2 regions of the Alteromonas sp. 14N.309.X.WAT.G.H12 genome follow, and region 1 is predicted to be linked to the other one. Evidence: predicted binding sites of a transcription regulator. Region 1 holds the regulator's gene; the other holds the start of a gene.
What was found. The regulator LexA, encoded in region 1, represses DNA repair genes until DNA is damaged. The targets are predictions, from matches to a motif close to TACTGTATNNNNATACAGTA.

Region 1 (15,608 bases):
GTAATCAGAAACCGCACTTTCTGCCCCGTGGGGATCACCAAAGGCCGGTCAACCTCAAGGAGGTAATTTTCCCCTTTAGTAAATTTATTCGCGATTTGTTCTTGCTGGGTGGCCAAAACGGAATAAAAAGCCACATCACTATCCATGTATTTGTAATGCCATTTCCACTGGGATCCGGTGACTAATACGGTCATGTCAGGCTCGCTGGCATCTTCCATCGCAATCAAGGTGCGTGCGGCCGGTACGGCCATAAACACAAGGATTAAAAAGGGAATGATCGTCCAGGCAATTTCCACTTTAATGTTTTCGTGAAAATGCGCCGGTTTAGCGCCACGGGATTTACGATGCCGGATAATTGAGTAAAACATGACGCCAAATACCAACACAGCAATAACCACGCAAATAGAAAACATGAGCATGTGAAGGTCGTAAACCTGACCACTAATATCTGTTACGCCAGGACGTAAATTTAATTCCCCAGCTCTTTGTGCAGTCGATTCGGTTTTTGCGAAAACCCGCATTGATGTAAAGGCGAAAAAGCCCCCCAAAACCATCATTGCGTTACGTACGTGTTTCTTCACTCAACACCTCCGTGATGGAGAACCTTGTAGGATGTTTACAGTACTCGATTCTGTGATGATAGCCGTCCCGGCTTGTTAATTTTTTTCCTCTTTTGTTATTAACTTGTTAATAACAGTATAAGAATTAAACACATTTAAGATTTTGTCTAGTCTTTCATTCATTATTTCTTAAAAAACTTTTTCGATTAGAGGTGGGAAATGCGTATAAAAATTCAGCAGGACATTACAGGCGGGGCTTTGCCACGATTACGGTGAATGTGGAATCGAATACCAACTTGATGATATTGTTTGATGTCGCATGCAATTATACAGTGAGACTTGATAAGTCACTGTGGTGCATTGCGCTTTTAGAATTCATCACAATCATCCTCAGCATGCCTTTTAGAATTTAAAAAAACAAAACACTGACAGGCAGCAATGCGCGTAAACCGAACTCTAGGTGTCAGATTGACCACACAATTGGGCAAATTAACCAGAAGTTACCCATGCTACTTTAGTTTACCCATTTAAAATTCATAACTTATTGCTATAAAAGAAAAAAATATTGTGGTCTATTAATTGCCTTTCTTTCAATGGAATAAGTCAGCAGCGGGCAATGGCCATAATTCAGCGTCCGTATGTTCATGAGCAGAGAAGTAAGGTTAGCAGCGATGACGTCACAAGGTAGGAGCTCGTTACACTCGAATAATAAGCGAATTGCATGGATCGATAATTTGCGCGCAGTAATTATCATTTTCGTTGTTCACTTTCATAGTTGCATTACCTATAGCCATGTAGGTGATTGGTATATCAAGGATGGACCAGAAGGAACACTGACTGAAAAACTCCCCTATATTTTCTGGATCTTCCATCTACAATCGTTTTTTATGGGCGTGCTATTTTTCATTGGTGGATGGATGGCTTATGGCGCCTTGCAAAGGAAAGGAAGTTGGAATTTTATTGTCGAACGTACGAATAGACTTGCCGTTCCCGCACTTTTGTACATGTTTATTGTCCATCCGTTTATCCTATACAAGTTAATGAACGGAACAACAGGGTCTGCTAGGTTTACTGATCTTACAATTTATCTTAATTACATAAAATCAGGTGACGTGTGGAGTGGTAGTGGTCCCTTATGGTTTGTGTTGACCCTGCTTGTATTTTGCATCAGTTTTACATTATGTAGCGTTTATCCGAATACGCTCAAAATCAATACACAACCTTCACTGCCGTCTACGCATAACTTCTTTATTCTTGCTTTATTCCTATCACTGGCTACCGCCATAACCCGCATCTTTTTTCCTATCGGAACAAGTGTTTTTAATTTTCAGTTCGCTTATTTCCCTCAGTACATCGTATTTTTTATCTTGGGAATTGCGTTAGCTCAAAATGGGGGATTGGATAAGATCACCGACTGTAGGTGGGCAAGAAAAATAGGCTTGGGGGCATTAATCGGTGGCCCACTTTTCCTAGCCCTTATCCTATTTATCGGTGGGGGGCCAACAGAAGGTCCTCAACCGGGAGAGCACGGCCCCATATTGTATTTCGGAGGACTGAATTTGTATGCTTTTTTAGCGGCTACATGGGAGCAAACCACAGGCATGGGTTTAGCATTGGGGATATTGGTGTGTTTCAGAAGGCAGTTTGATGTCAGTAACGCGGTCACCCGTTGGGTATCGTCTCGCTCATTTGCTGTGTACTTTATTCATGCGCCAGTCCTTGTTTGGTTAACCACCATGTATGATTCACTAGCCATAGACACATTTCCAAAAATCTTACTATTAACGCTCTCTGGATTAATCATCAGTTTTGGATTTGCTGAGATAATAAAACGCACTTGGGGTATAGGTCGCTACTTTTGATTTTACGGCTGATACCGTTTTGCTATTTTTATTAAAACCCGCACCTTGGTTTCATATCCAGATACGAAGTTCGACATTGTTTCATTTAGTGCATAACCCTTGCATTGGCCATGACAGCCTTCCGAGATGGCTGTCACGAGTGATTGTCGAGTAGTGATGACGGCTTATTATACAAACGGCTGTCAGCTTTCATTGAGCCCTATGATTCAGAACTGACCGTTCAAGTCAGGGCTTCATATGATTCGGGTAAGTCATAAAACAAGGGGGCCGCTCGATGATGGTTACATCCAATCGGCGTTTCTGATCACACCCACGGCAATACCTTCAATATTGAAAGGCTCTGAGGCTAAATCAACCTTAATGGTATTAAAGTCATCGTTTTCAGCGTGTAACCACACTTCCCGGCCACGCTTTTCTAAACGCTTAACGGTGACGTCTTCGTCCACCCGGGCCACCACAACCTGACCGTTATGCACATCGGTAGTGCGATGTACGGCAAGCAGATCGCCATCCAAAATGCCAATGTCCTTCATGCTCATGCCGTTTACTCTGAGTAGAAAATCGGCGCGGGGATGAAATAGCTCTGGATCGACCTTGTAGTGGGTCTCAACGTGTTCCTGAGCCAATATAGGCTCACCAGCTGCCACTCGACCGATTAACGGTAAACCCGCCTCTTCGTCGTTGTCAGCTTCAAGAGGAATGTTTAGCTTAATACCCCGGGAGGTTCCCGCTAAAATCTCGATAACCCCTTTTCGTGCCAAGGCCTTTAGATGCTCTTCGGCGGCATTGGCAGATTTAAACCCGAGCTTTTTCGCAATTTCTGCCCGCGTTGGAGGCATACCGGTTTCCAGCATGGTGGTTTTGATTAACTCGAGAACTTCCGTTTGTCTGGGTGTAAGTGGACGCATAAACAGCCTGTTTTTCTATACAGTTTCTGTAAGTATATACAGTTCAATTGTAGAAACAAAGGCTTAATTTTGCGCCTGGGGCTTAATTTGCCCAATTAACCTATAAAATACCCTCTTACCCTTACTCAGATTCCAACGACGAGGCCGTAATATGGTGGGCGGTGACCCCAGCAGGATATAACCAGCTGCGTCTAAATGTCGTGGTAACGGTAGAGTTGGTAAAACCTGTGTCATGCACAATTTTCTTCAGTGAACGATGAGAATAACAGCGCAGATTAGACACCAACCCATCCCACAGCAACATAAGGGGAACAATAGGAATAAGATAAGTGAAAATGGCCGTCACCAGCAGTTGTCGTCGTTCGGTAATAAAAGGCAACAAGATCATCGCAAGTAACGGTCCGAACAACATAGAAATGTAGCTAACAACTGAGTTGTCACAGTATTCCAATACCAGAATGTCGTTGCCATGGGAAAGGTTAAGACGCAAAATCTCCGCCACCTGCTCATCATCAAAATGGTGAAAGGAATTAATAAAAATTTTCGGGATTTGAAAATCAGGATTGTCTTTTAATACATCGATGGGTTGATCTAAATAGTGGATGCGATCATCACCGAGGTTATTAATGTGTTCCCTAAACTCCGGGTTTTTATCTATCATAAAATCAGACAAATAAAACTTTACCCCGTCGTTATCCATTTCTTTAACCAGCAGTTCATTGACATAACCACTACCGGCACAGGGATCAAGCACGGTTCCCCCCGCTTTACTGATAAATGCTTTAAGTTCAGGTAGCCACAACTTGTGATAACCCATTAACTTATAGAGCGCCCCCATAAAGCGGCGAAGAAAAGCATGATAAAACTCCGGCACCCAGAATAAATCACCAAATTCGAATAGTTTTTTCTGCATAGCGTTTCCGTGTTATTCCTGTTTGTTAACTCGGCGCAGTGCCGGATAAAAAGTCGTCAGATATGAGTATCAGTATGGCTCAAATAACGCGTATCGTGACATTGTATTTATTTTTCTCTGAACTTTAATTGGCGCAGCTGCGTTTATGACTCTATGAAACTCACTGTTAAAGCTATATTTGCCAGCTATTTTGCTGTCCTGTTCACCTTTGCCGTGCTCGATGCACTCTGGCTAGGTATCATCGCTATGCCGTGGTATCAGACAGCCTTTACGCAGCTCTTTAGAGAACCATTTATTATCTGGCCTTGGGTCGTATTTTATCTGCTTTACTGCGCATCTGTGGTCTATTTGATAATACGCCCTTATATAAACCAGAACCTGATCCAAACCGCATGGGGCGGTTTTGTGCTAGGTGCAACCGCCTACGGTACCTATAATCTTACCGCCTATGCCATTATCGAGCATTGGCCACTTACCATGACATTCGTAGACTGGTTATGGGGCAGCCTTGCCACCATGATCATGGCGTTCACCGGCGGTTGGGCAGCCAGAAAAGCCAATGTAAAATCAAAGGGACAGGGGTGACAGTCCCGACGAGACACTCTATTATGATAAGCCCATCACAGATCATCTAGATCGCCGCGGGTTTGTGATAAACTGCGCCGGTTATTTTAATACAGGATTTTCTTTTCATGTCGTGGTTGCGAAAAACGCTGCTTTCGGTGTTTCACTATCCCGTGAAGCTTTTGGTTAAAGATCATAATATTCCGGCAAATGTTGAGTCTGAATTGGGTATCGACAGAAGCAAGCCCATTATCTACTTGCTGCCTACCAATTCGGTGACGGATCAACTTGCCTTACGTATGTGTACAGAACGATTGGGATTACCCAGTCCTACCGCAGGAATCGAAGTGGCAGGTAAGCACTATCCAGGTAGTGTCTTTCTGCGCAAAACTGAGCCCTTGTTCGCTAAAGGCGCCTCAAGCACCGATGTGGAGGCCGTTTTCTCCAGTCTGTTTCATTTACATCGCGACCATGACGATGTGGATGTGCAGGTAGTACCTGTGTTTGTCTCTTGGGGACGGGCGCCGGGTAAAGGCTCTCCTAATTTGGGCGATCTCATTGCCCATCATGCATCCCCCAGTTGGCTAAGAAAGTTCTTCATCGTGATGTTTTTGGGTCGGGATAATTTCATTAATTTTAGCAAAGCCGTTTCTGCCCGGGAAATGTCCACCCAACGGGGTACTGACGAATCCATTGCCCACAAGCTAATTCGCGTAGCGCGCACACATTTTCATCGTAAACGTCAGAGCATGACGGGGCCAAATTTGCTAGAACGCCAAGAATTGCATAATGCCATTCTCGGCTCTGAAAGTGTTAAACGGGCCATGCTTGAACAAAGCAATTCGAAAAAGAAGTCCAAAAAGAAGCAGGATCCCAGAGACACGGCCATCGAATATATCAATGAAATTGCCGCCGATTACCGCGAAGGATTAATTCGCTTTGGCGATCGCATACTCACCCGTATTTGGAACAAAATTTACAATGGGATCAGCGTAAAACACAGCGAGCGTATCCGTGAACTGGCCGCAAACGGTCACGAAATCATTTACGTTCCCTGTCATCGCAGCCATATGGACTATATGCTACTTACCTATGTCATTTATCACGAAGGCATGGTGACCCCTCATATCGCTGCGGGTATTAACCTGAATTTTTGGCCCGCCGGTCCCATTTTCCGGCGCAGCGGTGCCTTTTTCTTGCGTCGCAGCTTTGCGGGCAATCAGCTCTACACCGCGGTATTTCGTGAATATCTTGAACTGCTGTTTAACAAAGGCTATTCGGTAAAATATTACCCCGAAGGCGGTCGTAGTCGTACAGGACGTCTTATTCCACCGAAAACCGGTATGTTAGCCATGACCATGCAAGCGGTTGTCAAAGGCGTTCAGCGCCCAGTGAGTATTGTGCCTGTATACATCGGCTACGAGAACGTCATGGAGGTAAAAAGTTACCTTAGTGAACTGAAAGGCAGCGGCAAGAAAAAAGAATCCAGTTGGCAGGTGTTTTCTGCCATTAGAAAGCTAAGAAATTACGGCCATGGCTACGTTAATTTTGGCGAACCGATTCAGTTAAATCAGTTCTTGGAACAATCCGTACCTGACTGGCGGGAAACCTTACCCGATGACGGCGACAAAAAGCCCGCCTGGCTCACGCCCATGGTTAATGATCTGGCTCATGAAGTCATGTTGCGGATCAATAAAAACGCCGCCATTAACGGTATGGCGCTGGTCTCTTTATGCTTGTTATCGTCTAAAACCAAGACCATGACGGAAAAAGAGCTCATGCGGGCCATGTCCAATTACCTGACACTGCTTAAAAGTGCGCCTTACAGCGACGATGCCACCATCCCCGATATAAACGCTAAAACAATGTTGGCAGAAACCTTAGCGCTAAAACGCTTTGACATCAGTAAGGATGGATACGGCACCTTGGTTTCACCGTTAGAAGACGCGGCAATATATCTCACTTACTATCGCAACAATATTCTGCATTTATTTGCCTTACCTGGCGTGATCATGTCCACCGTATTTGCCAGACCCGGCATTCATCGCCACGAAGTATTACGGCTCATGGCAGCATTTTATCCCTTGTTGCAAAAAGAACTGTTTATATACATGACTCAGGATCAAGCGCTATCGTATACGGACAAATTGATCACCACCATGCTCGAGCAACGCCTATTAACCGGCGAGGATGACTGCCTCACGCCACCGTCCTCTTCAGATAGAAATTTCCATTCAGCGTGGCTGTTAAGCCGTTGTATGCAAGAGACCTTTCAGCGTTACGCCGTGGTGCTTACCCTGATTGAACGTGAACGGGTCATTAGCCGCAGTACGCTGGAACGCAATAGCCGACAGGTTGCCGAACGGTTATCTATCCTCTATGGCATAAACTCGCCGGAGTTTTACGATAAAAACGTGCTTTCCAGCTTTATTTCCGCATTAAGGGAAAACCACTGGCTAGACTCTGCCCCTGATGGCAGCTTGAAGTATTCCGAAGAAAGCGATGCCTTGCGACAAGATGTACTGTCTTTGGTGTGGCCGGAAATCACTCAACATTTAGAAAACGTAGATTGCCCAGAATAAAACCATAGTTTATGGAAGGCGTATAAAGAATAAAGGGGCTAGCTAGCCCCTTTATTTATGAAAGAAAGAATTTGTAAGCAGGATCCTGCGTCACTTCTTTATATTCATAATTAAGTTGTGTCAAATGGGCATCAAATTCGGCTCTGCTGTCTGGCGATATCTGAAATCCAGCCAAAACCAACCCTTCTGCCGCACCATGATTGCGATAATGGAACAAGGTCAGGTTCCAACGTTCGCCAAGGGTATCAAGGAATTTAAGTAATGCACCTGGATGCTCTGGAAACTCGAAGGTAAACACGGTTTCATTTAGCAAGGTAGGCGGACGCCCCCCAACCATATGACGCACATGCAGTTTTGCCAGTTCATTATCCGATAAATCAAAACACGAATAGTCTTTAGCCGATAACGAATCTTTTAGGGCGGCAAACTCCTGTTTACCGCCTTTGAGGTTCACGCCCACAAAAATGTGTGCATCGGTTTCATTGGCATAGCGGTAATTGAACTCGGTAATGGCTTTGCCACCTAAGGCTTCACAAAACTGCTTAAAGGCACCGCGCCGTTCGGGAATTTGTACCGCAAACACGGCTTCTTTCTGCTCGCCTAATTCGCAACGCTCTGACACATACCGCAGGGTATGAAAATTAATGTTAGCACCGCAGAGTATGCCGCCTAACTTTTTGCCTTTTATGCCGTGTTGCGCTGTGTATTTTTTGATGGCCGCCACAGACATGGCTCCCGCCGGTTCGGCAATCACACGGGTATCGTCAAAAATATCCTTGATCGCCGCACAGATTTCATCGTTAGAGACGGTTATCACGTCATCGAGCAAACGGGCGCATAAACGGTAAGTTTCGGTTCCCATGGTTTTTACCGCCACACCATCGGCAAAGATACCCACGGAAGGCAAGGTCACAATTTCACCGGCTTCCATAGCCGCTTTAAAACAGGCCGATTCTTCCGATTCCACGCCAATGATCTGAATATCCGGCTTAAGCTGCTTAAGGTATACCGCAATACCCGCTGCTAATCCGCCGCCGCCAATGGCAATAAAAACAATGTCCAAATTGGGATTTTGTTCCAACAACTCACGGGCGATGGTGCCTTGTCCGGCAATCACATCCGGATCATCGAAGGGCGGAATAAATGTATACCCCTGAGACGCGGATAATTCTTGGGCATGCTTACTGGCCATATCGAAATTCGTGCCATGAAGCACAATATTTACATGGCTGCCGCCAAACCGGCGCACGGCTTCGATTTTAATTTCAGGGGTGGTTTCTGGCATGACAATGGTCGCATGCACACCTTTCATCTTCGCCCCATACGCCAACCCTTGGGCATGATTTCCCGCAGATGCCGCTATCACACCAGCTTGTAGCTCTTCTTCCGTTAAGGTACTTAACCGGTTGTAAGCCCCTCTAAGCTTGAAGGACTTAACCGGTTGTTGATCTTCACGTTTTAAAAAAACATCATTGCCAATCAAGTGCGACAAACGCACCATAGCCGAAAGCTCACTGTTTACCGCAACTTCATAAACAGGAGCCAGTAATATTTTTTTTAAATATTCGTGGTCACTGACACTCATATATCTTCCAGTTTTGACGGATCCCGTACTGCACCCTTATCAGCACTGGTAGCCAGCATTGCAAAGGTTTTTAACGATAAAGAAACTTCACGCTGACGATCTTTTGGACGCCAGGGTTTCGCACTGTTTTCCATCGCTTCGCGACGTTGTGATAATTCTTCATCAGAAATCAGGATATTGATACTACGATTTGGAATATCAATTTCAATTTTGTCACCTTCTTCAACCAAGCCAATTCCGCCGCCGCTAGCAGCTTCAGGGGAACAGTGACCGATGGACAAACCACTGGTACCACCGGAAAAACGCCCGTCGGTGATCAAGGCACACTCTTTACCTAAACCTTTCGATTTTAAGTAAGAGGTGGGGTAGAGCATTTCTTGCATACCCGGGCCACCTTTGGGTCCTTCGTAACGAATAATGACCACATCACCAGCTTTAACTTCATCGCCCAAAATTCCCGCTACGGCATCATCCTGACTTTCGTAGATTTTCGCGGTACCGGTGAATTTTAAGATAGAGGCATCAACCCCGGCGGTTTTTACAATACAACCGTCGGTGGCTAGGTTACCGTACAACACAGCAAGACCGCCATCGTGACTATAGGCATGTTCCACGGTGCGAATGCAGCCTTCTTTGCGATCATCATCCGCTTCATCCCAGCGGCAATCTTGACTAAAGGCTTTGGTAGTACGAATGCCCGCAGGGCCAGCGCGGAAAAACTTCACCGCGTCTTCATTCTCTGGATTAGTGATATCCCAATCAGCAATCACTTCTGGAAGTGGTTTACCCAACACGTGATTCACATTCTGGTTAAGCAGACCGGCTTTATTCAGTTCGCCAAGGATCCCCAAAACACCACCGGCACGATGCACATCTTCCATATGGTATTTCGGCGTAGACGGTGCCACTTTACATAAGTGAGGTACTTTACGAGACAAGCGATCAATGTCCGCCATTGTGAAAGGTACATCGCCTTCCATCGCCGCCGCCAGCAAATGCAAAATCGTGTTGGTGGAACCACCCATGGCGATATCTAAACTCATGGCATTTTCAAACGCTTCGAAGGTGGCAATATTGCGGGGTAAAGCCGTTTCATCATCGTTTTTGTAATAACGGTTACATAACTCAACCGCTACCACACCGGCTTGTTTGAAGAGCTCTTCTCTATCCGCATGGGTAGCCAGCAACGAGCCATTTCCAGGCAAAGACAGCCCTAACGCTTCGGTTAAGCAGTTCATGGAGTTAGCGGTAAACATACCTGAGCAAGAGCCACAGGTCGGACACGCCGAACGTTCAATTTCGTTCGAGTCATCATTACTAATGCGATCATCTGCAGCGGCAACCATGGCATCAACCAAATCAAGTTTGATCAACTGATCAGAAAGCTTGGTTTTACCCGCTTCCATAGGCCCACCCGACACAAACACCACTGGGATATTCAAGCGCATAGCGGCCATCAACATTCCAGGGGTGATTTTATCGCAGTTTGAAATGCACACGATGGCATCGGCACAGTGGGCGTTAACCATGTATTCCACCGAATCGGCGATGATTTCACGGGACGGCAAGCTATAAAGCATACCGGCATGTCCCATGGCAATGCCGTCATCGACAGCAATGGTATTAAATTCTTTGGCAACACCACCGGCGGCTTCAACGCTTCTGGCGACCAGCTGGCCCATGTCTTTTAGGTGCACATGCCCCGGCACGAACTGCGTGAAAGAGTTGGCAATGGCAATAATGGGCTTGTTGAAATCGGTGTCTTTCATACCGGTTGCGCGCCAAAGCGCGCGAGCGCCGGCCATGTTTCTTCCCTGGGTGGTGGTTGCAGATCGTAACTTGGGCATAATGCTTTCCCGTTTAATTTATTTTAAATAGAAATTACTTATAAACTGGAGTTAACCAGTTCCATTTATCTTCGGTTTTGCCGTTAAACAGACCGAAGAACATTGTTTGTACTTTTTCGGTAATTGGGCCTCGGGCGCCATTACCAACAGCAATACCATCGACGCTACGCACTGGCGTTACTTCCGCCGCGGTACCGCACATAAAGACTTCATCGGCCAAATACATGGCTTCTCGTGGAATATTCTCTTCACGCACTTCATAACCCATTTCTTTCAAAAGGGTAATGACGGTGTCTCGGGTGATCCCCGGCAGTATCGCCGCCGTTTTCGGCGTGGTAGACACCACACCATTGCGGATAATAAAGATATTTTCTCCCGCGCCTTCAGAAATATAACCGTTGCGGTCAAGGGCGATACCTTCGCCATAACCATGGCGACGTGCTTCCATGGAAATTAATTGTGATGACAAATAGTTTCCGCCCGCTTTTGCGCCGGTGGGAATGGTATTAGCCGCTAAACGATTCCATGAGGAAATCCCGGCATCTACGCCGCTTTTTAGCGCTTCTTCGCCTAAATAGGCACCCCATTCGAAGGCAGCAATGGCCAGTTCGGTTTCTTGACCGAAGGGCACTGCTAATCCCATACCAATATCACCATAGTAGGCAATAGGGCGAATATACGCAGATTTAAGCTCGTTTTTACGGAGAATATCCATGGTCGCGGCATTAAGTTGCTCTAACGTATAAGGAATGGTCATACGGTAAATTTTTGCTGAATCGATTAAACGACGATTGTGTTCGTCCAAACGAAATACACAGGTACCTTGGTCGGGCGTATTGTACGCTCTGATACCTTCAAATACAGATGATCCATAATGGATTGCGTGGGTCATAACGTGCACCGTCGCCTCTTTCCAAGGCATGATGTCGCCGTTAAACCAAATATACTCTGCTGGTTGCTTAGCCATGTTTGTTCCTTCCTGTACCAGGCATGTTTGCCCGTCACCGCTTAAACGGTATTTAAATTAATTACAAGACAACGTTCTGAAACGAATGATACATGACTGCAGTAAAGTGCCCAATAAGGATTCTGCTGCTTGTATATAACTGGACAGGAATATTTACACAACAATTGGGTGTAGACACGCCTGTACCTATCTCGTTTCGCTTTCAATCGACACAGATACGGGGCTAGTCTTTAAAAGACTATTGATGACTGGATTTTAAAAATTCGGAATTAAATTTTTAGAATTTGCTCTTCAAACCTACAGCTGGCCGACTGTAAATCTGATATTGGGTGAAGAAATAGCATGAAACTACTGTCAGAATCAAGTAATTTGCGTTTTGGGATGCATATTTCCCCACATAGTTACATCATACAAAACAATTCTAAAGAGCAAACACATGATCGACTGGTTTCACTGGATAAATTTAGCCGGCGTGGCGGTATGTGCCATTTCAGGCACCCTGATGGCATATCAGAAAAAAATGGATGGTTTTGGCGTCGTAGTTTTAGCCTCCGTAACGGCCATTGGCGGTGGAACACTGCGAGACATTGTGCTGGATATTCCGGTTTTTTGGGTGCATGACACCGACTACATCTATTCAACCTTACTGGCGGCGGCCCTCACCATCGCTTGGTTGCGCATCAGTCCACGCTTTCCTTTTCACTACTTACTCGTTGCTGATGCGTTTGGTTTGGGGTTGTTTAATGTGGTTGGCATGGAGAAGGCCCTTATTAATGATGCCCCCATGTCCGTTGCCATTGCCATGGGCACCATCACTGGCGTATTTGGTGGCTTGCTGCGAGATGTTATTTGTCGTGAAATCCCCCTGGTATTAAATGGTGAACTGTATGCCATTACCTGCATTTGTGGTGGTCTAAGCTATGCCCTTTTATATCATCTGGGCATTGCCAATCAGTATTGTGTTGCCGTGTCATTGGCGGTGACGGTGCTGATGCGTTTAGGAGCCCTGCGTTGGCACTGGCAACTGCCGGTTTTTAATGCCGAATAACCCAACTTGAGGCCAGTTTTTTCTTACCTTTGCAGCTCATACACTTCTGTAAGCAACAAAGGAGATCAGTATGGGCATGGCGGTGGTAAACACCCGGGCAGGAACCGGCATTGATGCGCCACTGGTGCGGGTTGAAGTGCATCTCGCAAATGGCTTACCCGCGTTTCAGTTAGTTGGCATGGCAGAAACCTCGGTAAAAGAAGCCCGAGACAGAGTACGCAGTGCACTCATCAATAGCGGTTTTGAATTTCCCGCCCGACGTATTACCGTCAATTTATCACCCGCTAGCATTCCCAAGCAGGGCGGCCGCTACGATCTCGCCATCGCCATTGGTATTCTCATTGCCCACGGCACCTTAGACAGCAATGCAGCGGACGATATCGAGTTTATCGGCGAGCTGGCTCTAACCGGTGAGCTTAGAAAAATTAGCGGCATCATTCCTGTGGTGATTGCCTGTAAAAACAGCCGTCACGCGCTCATTCATCCGTGGGAAAATCGTAGCGATGCGGCCATTGTAGAAGATGCTCACCGTTATGCCGCTGAATCACTACTGGCGGTGTATTTACACCTTTCGGGCACCGATCCTTTAGTGAAAGATACCAATACGCCATTGCAAGATACCCATCACCAGACATTACCTGTGTGGGAAGGCATTCAAGGGCAACATCAGGCAAAACGGGCATTACTCATTGCGGCCGCTGGCGCCCATAACGTGCTTTTTACCGGTCCTCCTGGCACAGGAAAAAGCTTACTCGCCAGTCGCTTACTAAGAATGCTGCCTCCCCTGTCTACCGATGAAGCGTTAGAAGTGGCGTCATTGCATTCCATAAAACAAACATCAACATCGGTCACATCCACCCCGGCGCGACCTTTTCGTTCACCCCATCATACCTGCTCAGCCATTGCCCTTACAGGCGGCGGGGCGTCTCCCTTACCTGGCGAAGTCTCGCTAGCGCATCACGGGGTATTATTTTTAGATGAATTACCTGAGTTTGGTCGTCGGGCGTTAGATGTTCTAAGAGAGCCCTTGGAAACCGGCGAAGTGCACATTGCCAGAGCGTCGGGTAGCGCCTGTTATCCGGCGCGATTCCAACTGATTGCTGCAATGAACCCCAGTCCTACCGGTGATGTGGATGACGGGCGCACGCCGCCAGATCAAATACTGAGGTATTTAAGCCGGGTGTCAGGGCCGCTACTTGATCGCATTGATATTCAAGTGGATGTGCCCCGTTTACCCGATTATCAACTCGCCATGACCTTTGATGACGATGAAGCAGAAGATATCCGCCATCCGAAAGAAAAAGTCCGCCAGGCGCGGCAACGTCAACTAGACAGGCAAGGGGTACTTAATGCCCATTTGCCCGTAAGCCAACTCGCAGGCGTGTGTTCCCTTAGTGCCGCCGATTTATCTTTTATACAAAAGGCCGCAGAAAAACTGAATTTGTCCATGCGCGCTTTTCATCGCGCGTTGAAGGTCTCCCGCACCATTGCCGATCTTAACGGTGCCGCCGAGGTCAATCGACTACACATTAGTGAAGCCTTGGGCTACAGGGCATTAGATAACTTGATCCGTCAACTAAGTACAAGTTGAAACAGGGCATTAATTAACGGCTCGTGGCGACGGGACGACAAACAACTTAAACCGAGATCATAAGCTTCAATATCATGCACTTGGATACGGTTAACATTGCTGGTCATTGAGGAGTATTCCAGCACCACTTTTGGCACAAAGCCAATGCCGCATTCCAACGCCACCATGCTGACAATGGCTTCGTTACCACCAACGGATGCATACACATTGGGTCGAATGCCATGTTCCGCAAACCAATGATACGCAATCCGACGGGTCGGACCATGCTCGGGCATAATCACCTGATGCCGACGCCAGTCGATCTGGGCAAGTTCGGTTAAACGCCAGTCTTTGGGCACAATAAGTTCAAGGGGGATCTTGTCTAAGGGGGAAAAGGTCATATCCGTGGGAAAATCGGGCGCATCAATGCCAATGGCCACATCACACTCTTTATGTTTGACTTTTTCATTGGACAATGCGGGATCGCCGGTCACTAAGCGTATATCCACGCTGGGATAGCGCTCTCGAAATTGCCTTAACAGGGCCGGCAAGTGACTTTGACTTGCGGTAACAGAGCAAAACAAACTTAATTCCCCTTGCAGGGCGTCATTGTCATCCCGCAGCTCCTGCCTAAGAGACTGCCACTCTTTAAGTACTTCCGTACTAAATGCCAGAAGCTTATGTCCGGCGTGGGTAAGCACAACAGAGCGGTTATTCCGTTTTAACAGCACAGTGCCACACTCTTCTTCCAAGCGTTGAATGGCTCGGCTTAAGGTAGAGGGCGACACATACATGGCATTTGCCGTTTCGCCGAAATGTAAACTATTTGCTAAATGATTAAAAAGCTGAAGTGAACGAAAATCCATAATATTGCAAAATATGAAATACTGTTTTGCAAATATATCATTTTCCAAAACAAAAGGGATCCCGTATTCTTCTGTGCAAGTCGTCATCGACGAGGTCATCGACTGGCTTTGCGCCCGTTGATAATGACTAGATTAATGATGTTCGGAATTATATATGGCTAATTATTTTAATACTCTGTCTCTTCGTCAGCAATTAGACCAACTGGGTCGCTGTCGTTTTATGGAGCGCAGCGAATTTACAGACGGTTGTGAATTCTTAAAAGGCAAGAAAATTGTCATCGTCGGCTGTGGAGCTCAAGGCCTTAACCAAGGTCTGAATATGAGAGATTCAGGGTT
Region 2 (15,608 bases), on a different contig from region 1:
CAGTTCGTCAAGGCCATCACCGTGAACAATCATGGCACGGTGCTGACCGAGCAGCATCAGCGTTTGGGCATAGGGCTTGAGTAATTCAGGGGAATACACCCCAAACAGACCGTGTGTGGGCCCAGCAGGATTCGCAAGCGGGCCAAGAATATTAAAGATGGTACGGGTTTTTAATGCCGCGCGAATGGGCGCAGCGTGGCGCATACCGGCGTGGTAAACCGGTGCAAATAAAAAGCAAAAGTTGGTTTCATCTAAGCACTGGCGGGCAGTTTCTGGGCTGATTTCCAGTTTAATACCGAATTGACGAAACAAATCCGCAGAGCCTGAACGACTGGAAACACTGCGGTTTCCATGCTTGGCAATTTTGACGCCGCAACTTGCTGCGACAATGCCTGCTGCACTGGAAATGTTAATGGTGTTGTGCCCGTCTCCGCCGGTACCCACAATGTCTGCAAAGGGGTAGTCTGGCGTTGGGAAGGGAAGGGAATTAGAAACCATTGCGCTGGCTGCACCAGCGATTTCGTAGGGAGCCTCTCCATTCAGCTTTAACGCCGTGAGTATGGTGGCCAGCATGACATCGGGCTGCTCACCACGCATAATACTGTTAAATAGGGCGAAAGATTGTGCCTGAGTCAGGTGTTCTTTTTTAAATAAAATGTCTAGCAGGGGAGTGGCATCATACATGTGCAGACTCCTTATGAGTTAAATATTGAATACTTTGAAGCAAAAGGCGGCTGCCTTGTGCCGTGAGAATAGATTCTGGATGAAATTGAAATCCCAGCATACAGTCATCGGGATGATAAACCGCCATTGCCATATCATCGAAGGTGGCAATGGTTTGTAAACCTTCCGGTAAGGTGGTGGCCACTAACGAGTGATAACGTGCTACATGCAAAGGCTGTGGCATATTGGCAAACATTGCTTCCCCTGTGTGTGTGATTGGTGAGGCCTTTCCGTGCATGACTTCCCGCGCCCTATCTACCGTACCGCCATAATGTTCAACAATGGCTTGGTGTCCAAGGCAGATGCCAAGAACGGGAAAGCGCCCCTGCACTTTGTTGAGTAACGCTGGCATACAACCGGCTTCGTGTGGGCTGCCAGGGCCGGGAGATAACAACAATAATACCGGGCCTTGTTCCGCTTCTTTTTCCATGCGGGCAAAGAGAATATCAGCACTGACCGTATTACGGTATACCAAAATGTTTAAATTAAGGGCCCGTAGCTCATCCACAAGGTTATAAGTAAAGGAGTCGACGTTATCAAGGAGGAAAACAGTGATGGCTTGGCTCATATTACTCTCCTGACTTAAGTGCAAGTTTAACGGCGTTAATCACCGCTTGTGCTTTTGTGCGTGTTTCATCCGCTTCTGACTGTGGATCGGAGTCGTGAACCACGCCAGCGCCCGCTTGAATATAGGCACGGTTGTTTTTAACAAAGGCCGAACGAATAACAATACAGGTATCCATGTCACCATTTCCGTTTAGGTAACCCACTGCGCCGCCATAACTGCCACGGCGTTTCTTTTCTACCTCGCGGATGAGTGTGGCTGCACTGACTTTCGGTGCGCCTACCAGGGTGCCCATATTCATACATGCTTGATACGCATGCAGAGCATCGAGATCGTCGCGTAACTGGCCCACCACACGGGAGACTAAGTGCATCACATGGGAGTAGCGGTCAACTTTCAATAAATCTTTGACGTAGCGGCTACCGGGCTGACTGACTTTGGCGACATCGTTTCGCGCTAAATCCACCAACATAATATGTTCTGCTTTTTCTTTGTCATCTTCCCGTAGATTGAGTTCAATTCGGCTGTCTAAATCGTGATCTATAGCGCCGTTGGGGCGCTTGCCTCTTGGGCGCGTGCCTGCGATGGGATAAATCTCGACCTGATTAGATTCGGCTTCATATTTAATTGCCGATTCAGGGGATGCACCAAAGATAGTAAAGTCAGCATCTTGCATATAAAACATGTAAGGGCTGGGGTTACTGAGCTTCAATTGTGCGTAGGCTAACAAGGGGTCTGGGCAGGGCAGGGAAAAGGTTCTGGATGGCACAACCTGAAAAATATCGCCGCAAAGAATGTGGGATTTAAGGGAAATCACATCTTCAATGAAGGCATCGTCGCTTTTATCTGTGTCCACGTTTTCCACATCGGGTGCGGCCTGGCGCAATGTTAAAGGTGGTGGCGAGGGGATCTCTTTTAATTTTGATTGCAAATGTTCTAAACGTTGGGCCACATCGAAATAACTTTGTGCCACATTGGGGCCGCTAAATACACTTCCTACCAACTGGGTTTGGCGAGTTTGATGATCCACAATAAGCAGGGTTTCAGCAAGATAAAACACATAGTCAGGACAATCGTTTTCGCCGTCAGGTACATCCGGCAATTGTTCGAAGGTGGCAAGCAAATCGTAGGCAAACACACCGCCGAGAAAAACCGCATGAGGATGCTGACGGATAGGTTGAATTTGTTTCACCAACACCCGCAGGCCATCAAAAATACTGGCGGCTTTTAAACGGGAATCTTCATCTAACGATGAATCTTCGGTGTGAAATGTCATCGTTAAGGTGGTGTGCTGTTGGGTGATATGGGCAATATCACCTAATTGCTCGGTAAATAAGGGGAGTATTGATTCGCCATTTGGTGTGAGCGCACTGCATGTTACCTGATTGCCACGACACACGATACGCATGGCAGCGTCGACCATGAGTAAACTCTGTAAGTCGTCTTTGCTATCGATTTCCGCTGACTCTAACAGCAAGGCATTAGAGTGATTGGCACATAAATGGGTAAAAGCGGCCAGGGGGTCGTTAAGATATACGCCTGTTTGCTCTATTGTTTCCACTTTGCCTGGCTGAGAGCCCAGTTCTGCTAAACTCATTGTCGCAAGATCTCCTGCTGCGATTAAAAAAAAAGGCCCGTTAAACGGGCCTTTATTGTGTTTTAAATACGCACTAACGCATACACCGCCCGTTAATTCAGGGAGTGCCACCACCAAACAGCGTTGAATGTTACGCCTGTTGCTCGTTGATTTTGCATTATCATGTCTCGGTTAAACTTCGATAGGCATCGAAGACGTTAATACGTATACTGTGCCCTATAGAAGAAAACAAAAACGTATCTGTGTCAACCGGAATTTTAAATAAGCCATTGAAAATTGATCTTCACAGTCATACCCGCTACTCAGACGGCCACCTTACGCCCGAAGAATTAGTGTTGCGGGCGCATAATTTACAGCTTGATGTGCTGGCCATCACCGATCACGATACCCTTGCGGGTTTACCGTCGGCTCACAACGCACAAGCCCAACAAAAACGTAAGCTAACCATTATTAACGGCGTGGAAATTTCCACCGCCTGGCATGGTTTTGATATTCATATCGTGGGATTAAACGTGGATACGCAAAATGAAGCGTTATGCCGTTTCTTGTCGCAACAAGGTGAAATTCGTCGCGAACGTGCTCTTAAGATTGGGGAAAAACTGGTAAAGTGTGGTTTTGAAGGAGTTGCAGAAAAAGCCTTTTCTCTCGCCGGCGTCGGTCAGGTTACCCGAGCGCATTTTGCCCGCATTTTAGTCAAAGACTACGGCGTGTCTTCCATGGATACGGTGTTTAAAAAGTACCTCGGAAAAGGAAAGCGTGCCGCTATTAAGGCCGTTTGGCCACACATGCAAGCCGCCATTTCTCATATCCACGCCGCAGGAGGCCGGGCCGTATTGGCGCACCCTGCGCACTATGACATGACAGCCAAATGGTTACGACGCTTAGTGGAAGAGTTTGCGCTATGCGAAGGTGATGCCATTGAGACGGCATTTCCCGGCTTAAGCAAAGACAAACAAATGTTAATTAACGAGCTCGCGTCTACGCATCAATTGTTGGCTTCTGCAGGTTCTGATTTTCATTTCCCGTCCAGGTGGACGGAGTTAGGACGTAATCTGGGCATAGCGTCACAGCTCACGCCGGTTTGGCATGACTGGCCGCAAGTTGCTCATTCATAACAGGACATCTCAATGAGTCAGTTTTTTTACATTCATCCAGACAATCCACAACAACGTCTGCTTAACCAGGCTGTTGAACTGATCCGCAAAGGCGAAGTGATTGTTTATCCAACGGATTCCGGCTACGCCATTGGTTGCCAAATGGAAGACAAGCGCGCCTTAGAGCGTTTGTGTCAAATACGCCGAATTGAAAAAGATCATAATTTTACCCTGGTATGTCGTGACATGTCAGAGCTATCCATTTACGCCAAAGTAGACAACACGGCGTTTAGACAGGTGAAAAATAATACGCCTGGGCCTTACACCTTTGTGTTTAAAGCGACCCGAGAAGTGCCTCGGCGTTTACAGAACCCAAAAAGAAAGACCATTGGCATACGGGTACCGGACAACATTATCGCGTTAAAATTATTAGAAACCTTGAATGAGCCTTTGATGTCCACATCGTTAATTTTACCGGGCAATACCATGGCCGAGTCTGATCCCGATGCGATTCGAGATAAGCTGGAAAAACATGTTGGCTTGATTATTCATGGTGGGTTTCTGGTAGAGCAACCCACAACCGTGGTGGATTTTTCCGATGGCGAAGCGGTGATTTTACGTGAAGGCAGTGGTGATCCGGCGCCATTTTTGTAATTTAGTGTAGCGAAATCAGTCAATGCCTGAGAAGGACGATACGGTAAACAGCGCCCCAGTGCAGCAACCTCTTCCCTTAGCCTTTATTAACGGGGAGGCGGTTGTTGAGAAGCCGGAAGATCTCTATATTCCTCCCGATGCGCTGGAAGTGATTCTGGAAACCTTCGAAGGGCCTTTGGATCTATTGCTTTACTTAATTCGCAAGCAAAAAATGGATATTGTGAATTTATCGGTGGCAACCATCACGCTTCAGTATATGGAATATGTTGAGGTGATGAAGAGCCTTAAACTGGAGCTAGCTGCCGAATACCTGCTTATGGCCGCTATTTTGGCAGAGATAAAATCGCGCTTATTGCTTCCTCGGCCTACCAGTGACGATGATGAGGAAGAGGATCCAAGAGCTGAACTGATCCGTCGTTTAAAAGAATATGAAGCCGTTAAAGAGGCGGCCGGGGCACTGGATGCCCAGCCACGACTAGAACGGGATGTTTTTGCGGTGAAAGCCGATGTACCGCCTAGCGTTACGCCTGTGCGCATTGAGCCGGATGTTTCATTGCAGGAACTGGTTATGGCTTTTAGTCATGCCATGAAGCGGGCAGCGGCCTTCGAGCACCATACCATTGAAGCGGAAACTTTAAGTACGCGGGAGCGTATGAGTCAAATATTAAGCATGGTCACCCGAGACGCTTACACGCCTCTGGAGGCACTGTTTACCATCGACGAAGGGCGAGCGGGCGTGGTGGTTTCGTTTTTGGCAATATTGGAACTGGTAAAAGAACAACTTTTATTATGTGTTCAGGCAGGACCCTACACCAGAATTCATGTAAAATTAGGTTGTCATGGCGAAGATTAACAAAACCCAGCTTAAACAACTGGTGGAAGCGGCGATATTTGTGGCTGATTCCCCGGTGTCTAAATCGACCCTACGAGAAACGGTGTTAGCCGAATTTACGGTTAGCGAGCGGGCATTAAATGGCGTGTTAAAAGAGCTCGTACTCGATTATCAGCCCCGCGGTGTTCAGCTAGTTGAAGTTGCCAGTGGCTATCGATTTCAATCCGTTGATAGCCTAAGTCCTTGGCTTAGTCGAATGTGGCAGGAAAGTGCACCAAGATATTCACGTGCTATGCTTGAAACACTGGCATTGATTGCATATCGACAACCCATTACCCGTGGCGAAATTGAAGCGGTAAGAGGCGTGTCGGTGAGCAGTAATATTATTCGTACCCTTACGGAAAGGGCATGGATAAAGGTCGTTGGACACAAAGAGGTACCGGGTCGACCGGCTTTGTATGCCACAACCAAACAGTTTTTAGATTATTTTTCGTTAACATCATTGGCCGATCTTCCCAGTTCTGACGTATTTGAAGCACTGGACGTCCAATACGAGCCGCCAGCGACGGCGACACTAGATGCACCGTCTGAAGATGACCGTGCGATTGAAACCGCTAACAAAGAGCGAGAAGAAAATGAGTGAAAAGTTGCAAAAAGTACTGGCTAATCAAGGCCTGGGATCACGACGTGAAATGGAACGTTGGATTCAGGCTGGACGAGTTTCAGTGGATGGACAAGTTGCCACCTTAGGTGACAGAGTGGAAATTACCGCGCAAATACGTGTTGATGGCCATTTGCTTTCGCGGCAGGTGGAAAAACCCGTGTGTCGGGTGTTGATGTACAACAAACCCGAAGGTGAATTGTGCAGTCGTCAGGATCCGGAAGGCCGTCCTACCGTCTTTACCCGGCTGCCAGCCATACGTGTTGGTCGTTGGATTGCCGTTGGGCGTTTGGATATTAACACCAGTGGTTTGTTGTTGTTTACCAATGACGGTGAACTGGCCAACAGATTGATGCACCCTAAATGTGAAGTGGAGCGCGAATACGCGGTTCGGGTATTTGGGGAAGTGTCTGGCAAAACCATCAATGTGTTGAAAAAAGGCGTGAAGCTGGAAGACGGGGATGCCCGTTTTACTGAAATCACCCCGCGCAGCAAAGCGGTTTCTGATGATGAGAGCATGAACCGGTGGTATAACGTTACCTTGGCAGAAGGCAGAAACCGCGAAGTGCGTCGGTTGTGGGAATCTCAAGATGTGCAAGTGAGCCGATTAATGCGGGTGCGTTATGGGCCTGTGGAATTGCAAAAACGTCTGCCCCAGGGCGCATGGGTTGAACTTCCCTTAGATCAGGTTAATGGCTTGCGGGATCTGGTGCAATTGCCCAAAGAAACCGAGTCGTTGGTGGATGTTCGCCAGAGTAAGTTGGATCATGCTCGCTTAACCCGTATGCGTCGTTCTGTGAAAAAACATCGCGCCCGTCAAAATCATCAGCGAAGCAGAAGTCACTCGGCCAGTTCTGACTGATTGTGAGCACCGGTTTGGGTGCAAGCTCGTCCGTTGTCGATACCATGGCGACGGGCGATTTGTGTAATAAAGGCTTGATGTGTTTTTATGTATTGGTCGAATTTTTCCAGCATCGCTGGGTACAGTTCACTGGAAATCCGCAAATCATCTTTTATATCGGGAATGAATTGAGAAGGCGCGAGGACATCAGATCCGAGGGCTAATTGTGCTACCCCATCATCAACTTGGGAATGTTCCGCCAAAATGGCATCCACATCACCACTTATCAGCGCATGAACCAACTGCGCAGCCGTTTGATATTCATGCACGGTTGAATAGCCTTTTTTCACTTGCCGGATCCAATCGTTACTTAACGGATGATTGGGCAAGGTGCCAAGTCGGCTAATGTCAGGTTTACGCATCCAATTATTTTCTGGCAATACCCGAGTGACGTCACAAAAACTGATAACAGCCTGGCTATAAAATAGGGTGTGGCTCCAATTTGTCCATTTTGGATTATCAGGAAAGCGAAAATCAATGGAATGTTGTTCAAACCAGTCTTGGTATTGCTCGGCAGGTAAAGCTTGATAGTTAATTTTTATCCCTTCTTCAAGGGCAAACGCTTCTAACAGCTCTTCAATTAACGGCTGATATTTATCTCCGCGCACCGGTTGATACTGAACCGTTTCATATGCTTCAATGCCTACCGAATAGGTACTTTTCGCCACTGCTGATGCGGGAATAAGTAGCATAAGTACGAAAATAAAAGACGTGTAAAGAGACATAACTAATCTGCTCATCAACTCCATTTCAACGATGTACAGAGCGTATCAACTGGTGGCCGGTAAATCGATAATGGGGGTTATTTCCTCGTATTCCTTTTTATACCTAAAACCCTATTCATCTGATGTCTGTGGGCATAGAACGCGGTGATCATTGAAAATACGTCACCAAGTTTAATCTCTTAAAGGTGTAAGTACGTAGATCCAATTGACGATGGCAAAACACGCTGTCACACGCTATTGAACAGGAGAAAACAGATTATGCAAACCATGCCTCAGTTAGGTGCCGGAACATATCGCTTAACAGGTGACGTAGCCTTCCGTGCTGTGGGTGATGCTATTTCAGTGGGTTTCCGTCATATTGATACGGCACAGTTTTACGGTAATGAAGAACAAATTGGTGATGCCATTAAAACGTCGGGACTATCCAGAGACGATTTTTTTATTACCACCAAAGTGTGGTTCGAAAACCTAGACGAAACCCGCTTTATCCCATCTGTGCACGAAAGCTTGAGTAAATTAAAAGTCGATCAGGTAGATTTGCTGCTTATTCACTGGCCGTCGCCAGAGCAAAAAGTTCCCATGAGCACCTATTTGCCCTCTTAAAACAGGCCAAAGAGGAAGGGCTGACCAAGAAGATTGGCGTATCTAATTTTACCATGGCGCAAATTGATGAAGCCGAATCCATTTTAGGGGTAGGGGAGATTTTTACCAATCAAATCGAACTGCACCCGTTTTTCCAAAATCGTCAAGTAGCGGCCCATTGTAAGGAAAAGAATATCGGTGTAACGGCCTATATGCCGTTTGCAGTGGGAAAAATCATGAAGGATGCAACACTTAATGCAGTGGCGGAGAAATTCGATGCCACGCCCGCACAGGTTGTATTAGCATGGTTGGAGGAAAAGGGGATCCACGGGATCCCGTCGTCGACCAACAAAGCCCACCTTATCGCCAATATGGAATATGGTAAAGTGAAGCTAAGTAAAGACGATATTCTCCGTATTGACGACCTTGATAATGGCGAGCGTATTGTTGATCCCGATTTTGCACCAGACTGGGATTAACCCCACCTTGGTCAAGGATGACCTTTTGGAAATGCGGTTTACAGAACGTAAAGGAATAGCCACTGAATACTTCAATATTAGATAAAAAGCATCAGCAATTGCAGCGGGCAAAACGCATTGCATTGTTGTGGCTGGTGGGCGCGGCCTGCATATTTTTGCTAACCACGGTGGCGGAACTGCGCCATTGGCTCATGCCCTGGCCGATCTGGGCAGGGTTAATTAAAATGGCATCGGAAGCGGCGTTAGTGGGCGGTTTAGCCGACTGGTTTGCCGTAACAGCCTTGTTTCGTCCTATTCCATCGCGTTATGCCATACCCCATACCAACATCATTGCGCAAAATAAAGTGTCGGTGGCATCTAACCTTTCCTTGTTTTTAAAAGAAAAGTTTTTTAACGCGCAAACGGTGAGTCAGCTGATTGAAAAAAGCCAACCGGCCCAGGGATTTGCCCGCTGGTTAAAGCAAGCCGACAACGCGCAGCGTCTAAGCCAGTTTATGGCTACAACCGTAGCAGAGGTAGTGCGAGTGCTGGACGATAAACCCATTCAGCAAATGCTACTTTCGGGGGTTAAGCGGGCATTACGGAAAATGGATATGTCACCGTTAGCAACGGGGATATTAAAAGTATTGACTCGGGATGGCCGACATCAAGATGTACTCGACCAACTTTTACTGAAAATAGCCGCAGTGGCAAAGCAACCTGAAAGCCAGGCTTTTATTGCTCAAAAGCTGCACCTGTATTTGAAAGAAGAATATCACCGTCTTGAGAAAATATTGCCCACTTCGTGGTTAAGTGAGCAGGGGGCTGAGATTGCTTCAAAGGCCATTGCTAGTATTCTCAATGATATTGCCGATGACCCAGTGCATCCGGTGCGAGAGCACTTTGATCTCTATTTGGATGATTTTATTCAGAAGATGGATGCCGACCCGGCAATGGCAAACAAGCTTAATTCGCTGCGGGATCAACTAGTCGAAAATGACAAGCTTCATTTGTATCTTGCACAGATTTGGCAAGATACGAAAACTTGGTTAATTGAAGACGTTGGCGCCCAAGGTGGGCAGTTTTCCAGTAAATTAGGGGAAGCGTTTCAGAAGTTGGGACAAGCTATCGAAAATGATGAAGCACTTGCAACGGCAATCAATGGTCATGCCGCCGAGGTGGGGCGTAAAGTGGCGCCAGAAGTGGCAGACTTTTTAACAGGGCATATTCGAGACACCATTATTGCTTGGGATGACAAGCAAATGGCCGAACAAATTGAACTTAATATTGGCAAAGATCTTCAAAAAGTTCGCATAAACGGCACCTTGGTGGGTGGCCTAATCGGTGCCATCTTGTTTATGCTTGAAAACCTCATTCGTCTTATTTAAGCGAATATGGGTAAGGGTTATTCATCAAGTGGTGTATTAAAGTCTTCTGACAATTCAAAATCACCTTCAACAGAGACTAAATTGTTTCCTTCGAAGTTTAATATCAATTTTTTCTGGAAATCTTTTCCGCGTTTTTCCATGCCGCGTTTCATATCGTATACGAAATACCAGGTATCGTTATCGAATGAATCTTGTACCACTGGATGCCCGAGAACATAGATGACCTGTTCTTTTGTCATATTAATGCGCAATTTTTTTACGTCTCGTTCATCAAGATAGTTGCCTTGCGGAACATCAATGCGATAAATCCAGTTAGTGCAGGCGGTCGAAAACAGTACAGCAGTTAATAAAATAGTGATTCGATACAACTTCATGCGTGAGCTTGTCCAGTTTATGCTTAATTATAGTTACGGGCACTACACTATTTAGTCACTCAGTACTTCAATAGTGAGCTGCCCTAAAATAATGCGCGACAGCATGCTACCCAATCAGTTATGACCAATCAACTGCTTATTAGTTCGATTCCGCACTTTCCAGAAGTTCTTTTGCATTTGCTAACGCGCTTTCGGTGACTTTATCGCCAGCTAACAAGCGCGCTAACTCGTCAATACGATCTTGTCGTGTAAGGGCCAGCATTTGTGTTTCGGTGGAATTGGCGTCACTGTATTTGGTTACAAACAATTGATTATGCGCTTGCGCCGCAACTTGAGGTAAATGTGTAACACACAGTACCTGACTATTCATACCTAATTTACGTAATAGTGCACCGACAATGGCTGCAGTAGGCCCGCTGATACCGGTATCGACTTCATCAAAAATCATGGTAGGTATGCCGTGCTGACTTTGCGTGAGTACCTGAATGGCTAAGCCAATACGGGATAATTCACCGCCCGAAACCACTTTTTCCAGTTTGTCGGCTTCCTGGCCAGGATTTGTAGACACTTTAAAGGTAACGTCATCTAAACCGTGAGGAGTAGGCGGCTTGTCGTCTCTCATTGTAACCTGCAAGTCTACTACCGCGTGGGGCATGTTCATTTGTCTTATTTGATCTTCAATCGCCGTGCCTAACTTAGCGGCAGCAATTTGTCGCGATTTGCTTAATTTTTTGCATGCTGCCATGTAGCATTGTTTGGCTTCCACTACCGCTTCAGACAATGCTTCCAACCTGTTCTCGTCATTGGCTAGGGTTTTAAATTCACTGACAAGTTGCTGGTGGTGTTCATATAAGGCTTCCGGGGTTACGGCATGTTTTCTGGCTAACTCCATGGCCTTACTGTAGCGGCTTTCTACCTGTTGTAAGCGAAGAGGGTCGATTTCCAGGCCATCACAGTACGCCCGCAGTTCACTTGCCGCCTCTTCTACCTGAATGGATGCCTCGTTTAAAAGGGCGATAATGGGCGTTAATGCAGAATCGTGGGCTTCCAGCTCAGACAGTTTATCCAGACCACTTTGAATAATAGACAGCGCGTTACCTTCGTCGCTTTCATAAAGGTGATAGAAGCTAGTTTGAGCCTGCTCTAGCAGGGTTTGACCATGGCTTAACCGGCGATGCTCTTTTTCCAATTCAACAAATTCATCTTCGGCAAGGGCGAATTCATTTAATTCTTCCACCTGGTAGCTTAATAACTGATGCCTGTCGGCCCGTTGTTCGGCTTTTTCCTGCAGGGTTTTTAGTTCGTGTTGTTTTTCTTTCCAAAGCTGGTAGGTGTTGCGTACATCCGCTTCTAATTGGCTATGCTGAGCGTATTGATCAACAAGCTTACGCTGGTAATCGTCTTTTAAAAGTTGCAAATGGGTATTTTGCCCGTGTATAGCAATAAGATACTGACCAAAAGCTTTAAGCTGCTGTAAAGACACCGGACTGCCATTAATGAAGGCTTTAGAGCGGCCTTCCCGTGAAATAACCCGGCGAATAAAACAGCTGGCATCATCATCGTCAACCAATGCATGTTCTTCTAACCAATTCACGGCAGCAGTTTGGTTACGCAACGAAAAATGGGCCACAATTTCGGCTTTGCTGGCCCCTTTTCTTACCGAAGCGGCATCTGCCCGCTCGCCCAGACACAAACTTAACGCATCAATGGCAATGGATTTCCCGGCACCGGTTTCGCCAGTGATGGCCGTTAAGCCTTCTTCCAAATTGACAGTGAGTTGTTTAACAACCGCGAAGTTTTTAATTGATAGATTAACAAGCATATGTTCACCGCAGTATATTTATACAGTACGTGTAAATATATACAGTATTTGTGAGAAGTAAAGTGTAAATGTGTGCCAAAAGGTGAAAATTTCACCATCCTCAGGCCGCTACCGGTTTGCGATATTTTTCGTCACTGCCAACGACAACATAACCTGCGTTTAGGGGTACAGGTAGCGTAACTAGGCGATATGACATACCAAACCTAATCGTGGGGGCTATTCGTAAGGGCAGTCATTCATAAGCAAGAACATTTTTTACTGCTTTTTGATGAGAGAGAACATCGGCCAGTTTTTTACAAGGTGAGATAAACTGGAACCATGCCGCACTAATAAAATAACTTTAGCGTAAACGGGTAAGATATTGATGCTGTAACTTATTTATGTAAAAGTTAGAGGATTAATAGTGTGATATATGGAAATACTCCGCACCGCATTGAGGATTTTTTCCGTATAATAAATTGTTATATTTCACGGAGATTTTAGTGGACGAAAGGGATGAGAAGGCACTGAGTGACATCGAAGAATTTGGATGTCACGTATTAAAAGTTATGGAAGGGGATGGAGAACCCTGCTTTAGCTATTCGATTGGAATCAACAAGCAACAAAACAAACCGGATTTAATTATTGTCGGTCTCAAGCTTGATTTGGCTCACTCTGTTATTAATAACTATAAAAATCGTTTACTTGCAGGTGAAATTTTTGAACCTGGTAAATACTATTCTGATTTTCTTGGTGGTTTTGATGTTTGTTTCATAAAAGTGGACAAATCACATTACGAAGAATATTTAGGCTGGGGACTGTGGCTACATGATGGTGATGATTTTGATATGTTACAAATGATATGGCCAACAACTGATGGTTTTTGGCCTTGGTTTGATGACAGATCAGAATATTATAGGTGGGCACAGCCCGTATTAAATGAGACCGGAGCACTAAGTGAAATATAACAAAACGCTGTTGGCACTCCCTTCGGTCGTTGGGACGCAAACACGGGGCCGCTTCGCGATTATAGCCCCGTGCCTGCGCCCCAAAGCTTAGCGTTATATGCCACCAGGAAAACCTAACTCATGGTTTACTTATTAGCTGGGATTGTGTGTGTTCATTTGGCTTGGGCATTTTTTAATACTCTAGCTGTTAACAGCACATTGTTTATCAATAATAGCTCTCGAGCTATTACCTTACTTGTTAATTGGCTTATTCCAATAGGTGGCCCTGCTATTACTTTGGTTGTCCTTCGCTCAATAAACCCTAAAGTAAAAGGTCGCAATCCTGTTGCGGACGGTTCTGGTAGTAGCAATCTATATTCGGGGAATGAGGGTTCAGATTCTGGTGGTGGCTGTGGTGATTAACGTAGCTAAACTAGGTTGTATTTAAAATGGCTTATAACAAGAGACTATGGCGTCAATAGTTAATTCAGAGCCTTTGGCGCTTCCCACATCACGCCATCTCTCAACATTGAATTCAGTACTATTACCATTTTTCTGACACAAGCAATCAAGGCTACTTTTTTTGGTTTTCCCCCGCTAACTAACTTACCGTAATAAGATTTAAATACAGGGTTTGATTGAATCGCTGACATCACAGCCATAAATAGTACTGTTCTTACTTGGTGCCGGCCACCCTGTATTTTCCGATGCCCTTTATATCTTCCACTTTCTTTGTTGATCGGTGCAACTCCAACTAAAGCTGCTGCTTGTTTGTTTGTCATATAACCAAGCTCAGGTAGATTACTTATTATCGACGCAGCTGCAACTTTTCCAACACCATTCATGCTCTGAAGCAGTTGGTCTTTCGCTTTAAATTCCGGCGTCGACTCAATCATCTTCATGATCTTTTCTTCGACCTTTTTTATCTGATTGCTTAAAGCAGTTAATATCGGCTTTATCGTCATCGCAAGGTCTTTCGGCATGATTTGAATTCTATTCTTTTCCATTGTTTGCATGGAAAGGAGTTGATTGCGACGCGTTACTAAATCGCTCATAGCGCGCATGGCTTTGGGCTTTAGCTGAGTTAAGTCAGGTTTTATCACCTCACTAAAATGCGCTATTAGTTTAGCGTCGAGCTTATCAGTTTTAGCTCGTCGCCCTATAGCCCCAGCAAACCGTTTTATGTGAACTGGGTGGGCAATGACAAACGGAAGTTTAGCTTCGGCGCACGCCATTGCAAAAGGCATTTCTAGCCTGCCCGTCGCTTCAACAACTATTCTTTCGGGCTGATATTTTTTGAGTTGGACAATCGCTTCTTTGATCCCTATTTCATTATTTTCTACAGAGAAAAAGATATCCAAAGGCCGGATGTAAATATCAAGCTGTGACTTGCCAGTATCTACCCCAACGTTAATTTTTTGCTTTGTAATAGTGTTCATAATAAGCTGACTCTTGCTTGCATAATGCGGGTTCGAGACCCAGTAGACTATTCGAGTGTGGTGCTTGGAGTCCTATGAGGCGTTCTTTCTTGTTATCGGTCTCTCAATTGAGGAGCCAAAAATTAATCGAACTGCCAAATAGAAAGCTTTAGTTGCTGCTAAAGCCTGGGTCTCACAATACCCTAAATTGATAAAAAAGGATTTAAGTTAGGTGAGTTATTATCCATACAAAAAAATTAAGCACGCCCGCTGCGCGGGCTGGAACGCAAATATGTGGGCTGCTCACTTCGTTCGGATTTTAGCCCACATGTCTGCGCCCCTTAAACGGAAGTTATGCATTTAAAGGATGGATTATGAAAAAGATTTTTTGGGTATTTCTCATATTGGCATTTTTGTTCTTAAACGAATACCTTTCCAAATTTTTACTTGCTATATTCGTTGGCAACTTGGAGTTTTCACAAGCAATTGAGCGGACTTTTCAATATGCTACTGCTAAAAGCTATTTACTCTCCGCTGCCTTTCGCATAATACCTTTTGTCGCAATAGGTCTATTTGCTGCAAAATCAAGTGTAACTAAGTCTATCATCGGTAAAGTAGGGATTTGGATTATTACTCTCTTTGCTATTTCATTTATCCTATACGGGTACTTAGGAATGCAACACTCATTATTTACAGATGAACATACCTCTTCAACATCTGCTCTAGCTTTAATCTGGATACCGATCTGGGCATTTTTGTTTGTAGTTGTTGGGGCTGTTGCTTTGGTTGTTGTTTCAAAAATCGCAAACTTTTTTCAAACACATGCATAACAACCCAATCAACACACTCACTGCGTTCGCTGGGACGCATACACGCGGGGCGGCTTCG

Region 2: the regulator LexA is predicted to act here: its motif matches at 12,404-12,423, upstream of recN (DNA repair protein RecN).

Annotation. Positions count from the first base shown of each region.
Region 1 is NZ_JBAHZB010000004.1:5,916-21,523, reverse strand. Features, by position in the region: gene coxB (cytochrome c oxidase subunit II) at 1-521, opposite strand, end outside; gene V5298_RS03175 (acyltransferase family protein) at 1,205-2,422, shown strand; gene lexA (transcriptional repressor LexA) at 2,704-3,330, opposite strand; gene V5298_RS03165 (hypothetical protein) at 3,452-4,243, opposite strand; gene V5298_RS03160 (DUF2177 family protein) at 4,397-4,828, shown strand; gene plsB (glycerol-3-phosphate 1-O-acyltransferase PlsB) at 4,936-7,389, shown strand; gene ilvA (threonine ammonia-lyase, biosynthetic) at 7,445-8,974, opposite strand; gene ilvD (dihydroxy-acid dehydratase) at 8,971-10,821, opposite strand; gene V5298_RS03140 (branched-chain amino acid transaminase) at 10,856-11,788, opposite strand; gene V5298_RS03135 (trimeric intracellular cation channel family protein) at 12,225-12,836, shown strand; gene V5298_RS03130 (YifB family Mg chelatase-like AAA ATPase) at 12,907-14,427, shown strand; gene ilvY (HTH-type transcriptional activator IlvY) at 14,409-15,272, opposite strand; gene ilvC (ketol-acid reductoisomerase) at 15,427-15,608, shown strand, end outside.
Region 2 is NZ_JBAHZB010000048.1:7,975-23,582, forward strand. Features, by position in the region: gene trpD (anthranilate phosphoribosyltransferase) at 1-684, opposite strand, end outside; gene V5298_RS12775 (aminodeoxychorismate/anthranilate synthase component II) at 677-1,291, opposite strand; gene V5298_RS12780 (anthranilate synthase component 1) at 1,293-2,885, opposite strand; gene V5298_RS12785 (PHP domain-containing protein) at 3,155-4,000, shown strand; gene V5298_RS12790 (L-threonylcarbamoyladenylate synthase) at 4,013-4,633, shown strand; gene V5298_RS12795 (ScpA family protein) at 4,656-5,486, shown strand; gene scpB (SMC-Scp complex subunit ScpB) at 5,473-6,108, shown strand; gene rluB (23S rRNA pseudouridine(2605) synthase RluB) at 6,101-6,988, shown strand; gene V5298_RS12810 (hypothetical protein) at 6,967-7,767, opposite strand; partial or broken gene dkgB (2,5-didehydrogluconate reductase DkgB) at 8,011-8,813, shown strand; gene V5298_RS12820 (DUF445 domain-containing protein) at 8,912-10,180, shown strand; gene V5298_RS12825 (outer membrane protein assembly factor BamE) at 10,198-10,554, opposite strand; gene recN (DNA repair protein RecN) at 10,694-12,376, opposite strand; gene V5298_RS12835 (DUF4262 domain-containing protein) at 12,859-13,323, shown strand; gene V5298_RS12840 (hypothetical protein) at 13,444-13,725, shown strand; gene V5298_RS12845 (IS110 family transposase) at 13,785-14,741, opposite strand; gene V5298_RS12850 (hypothetical protein) at 15,095-15,550, shown strand.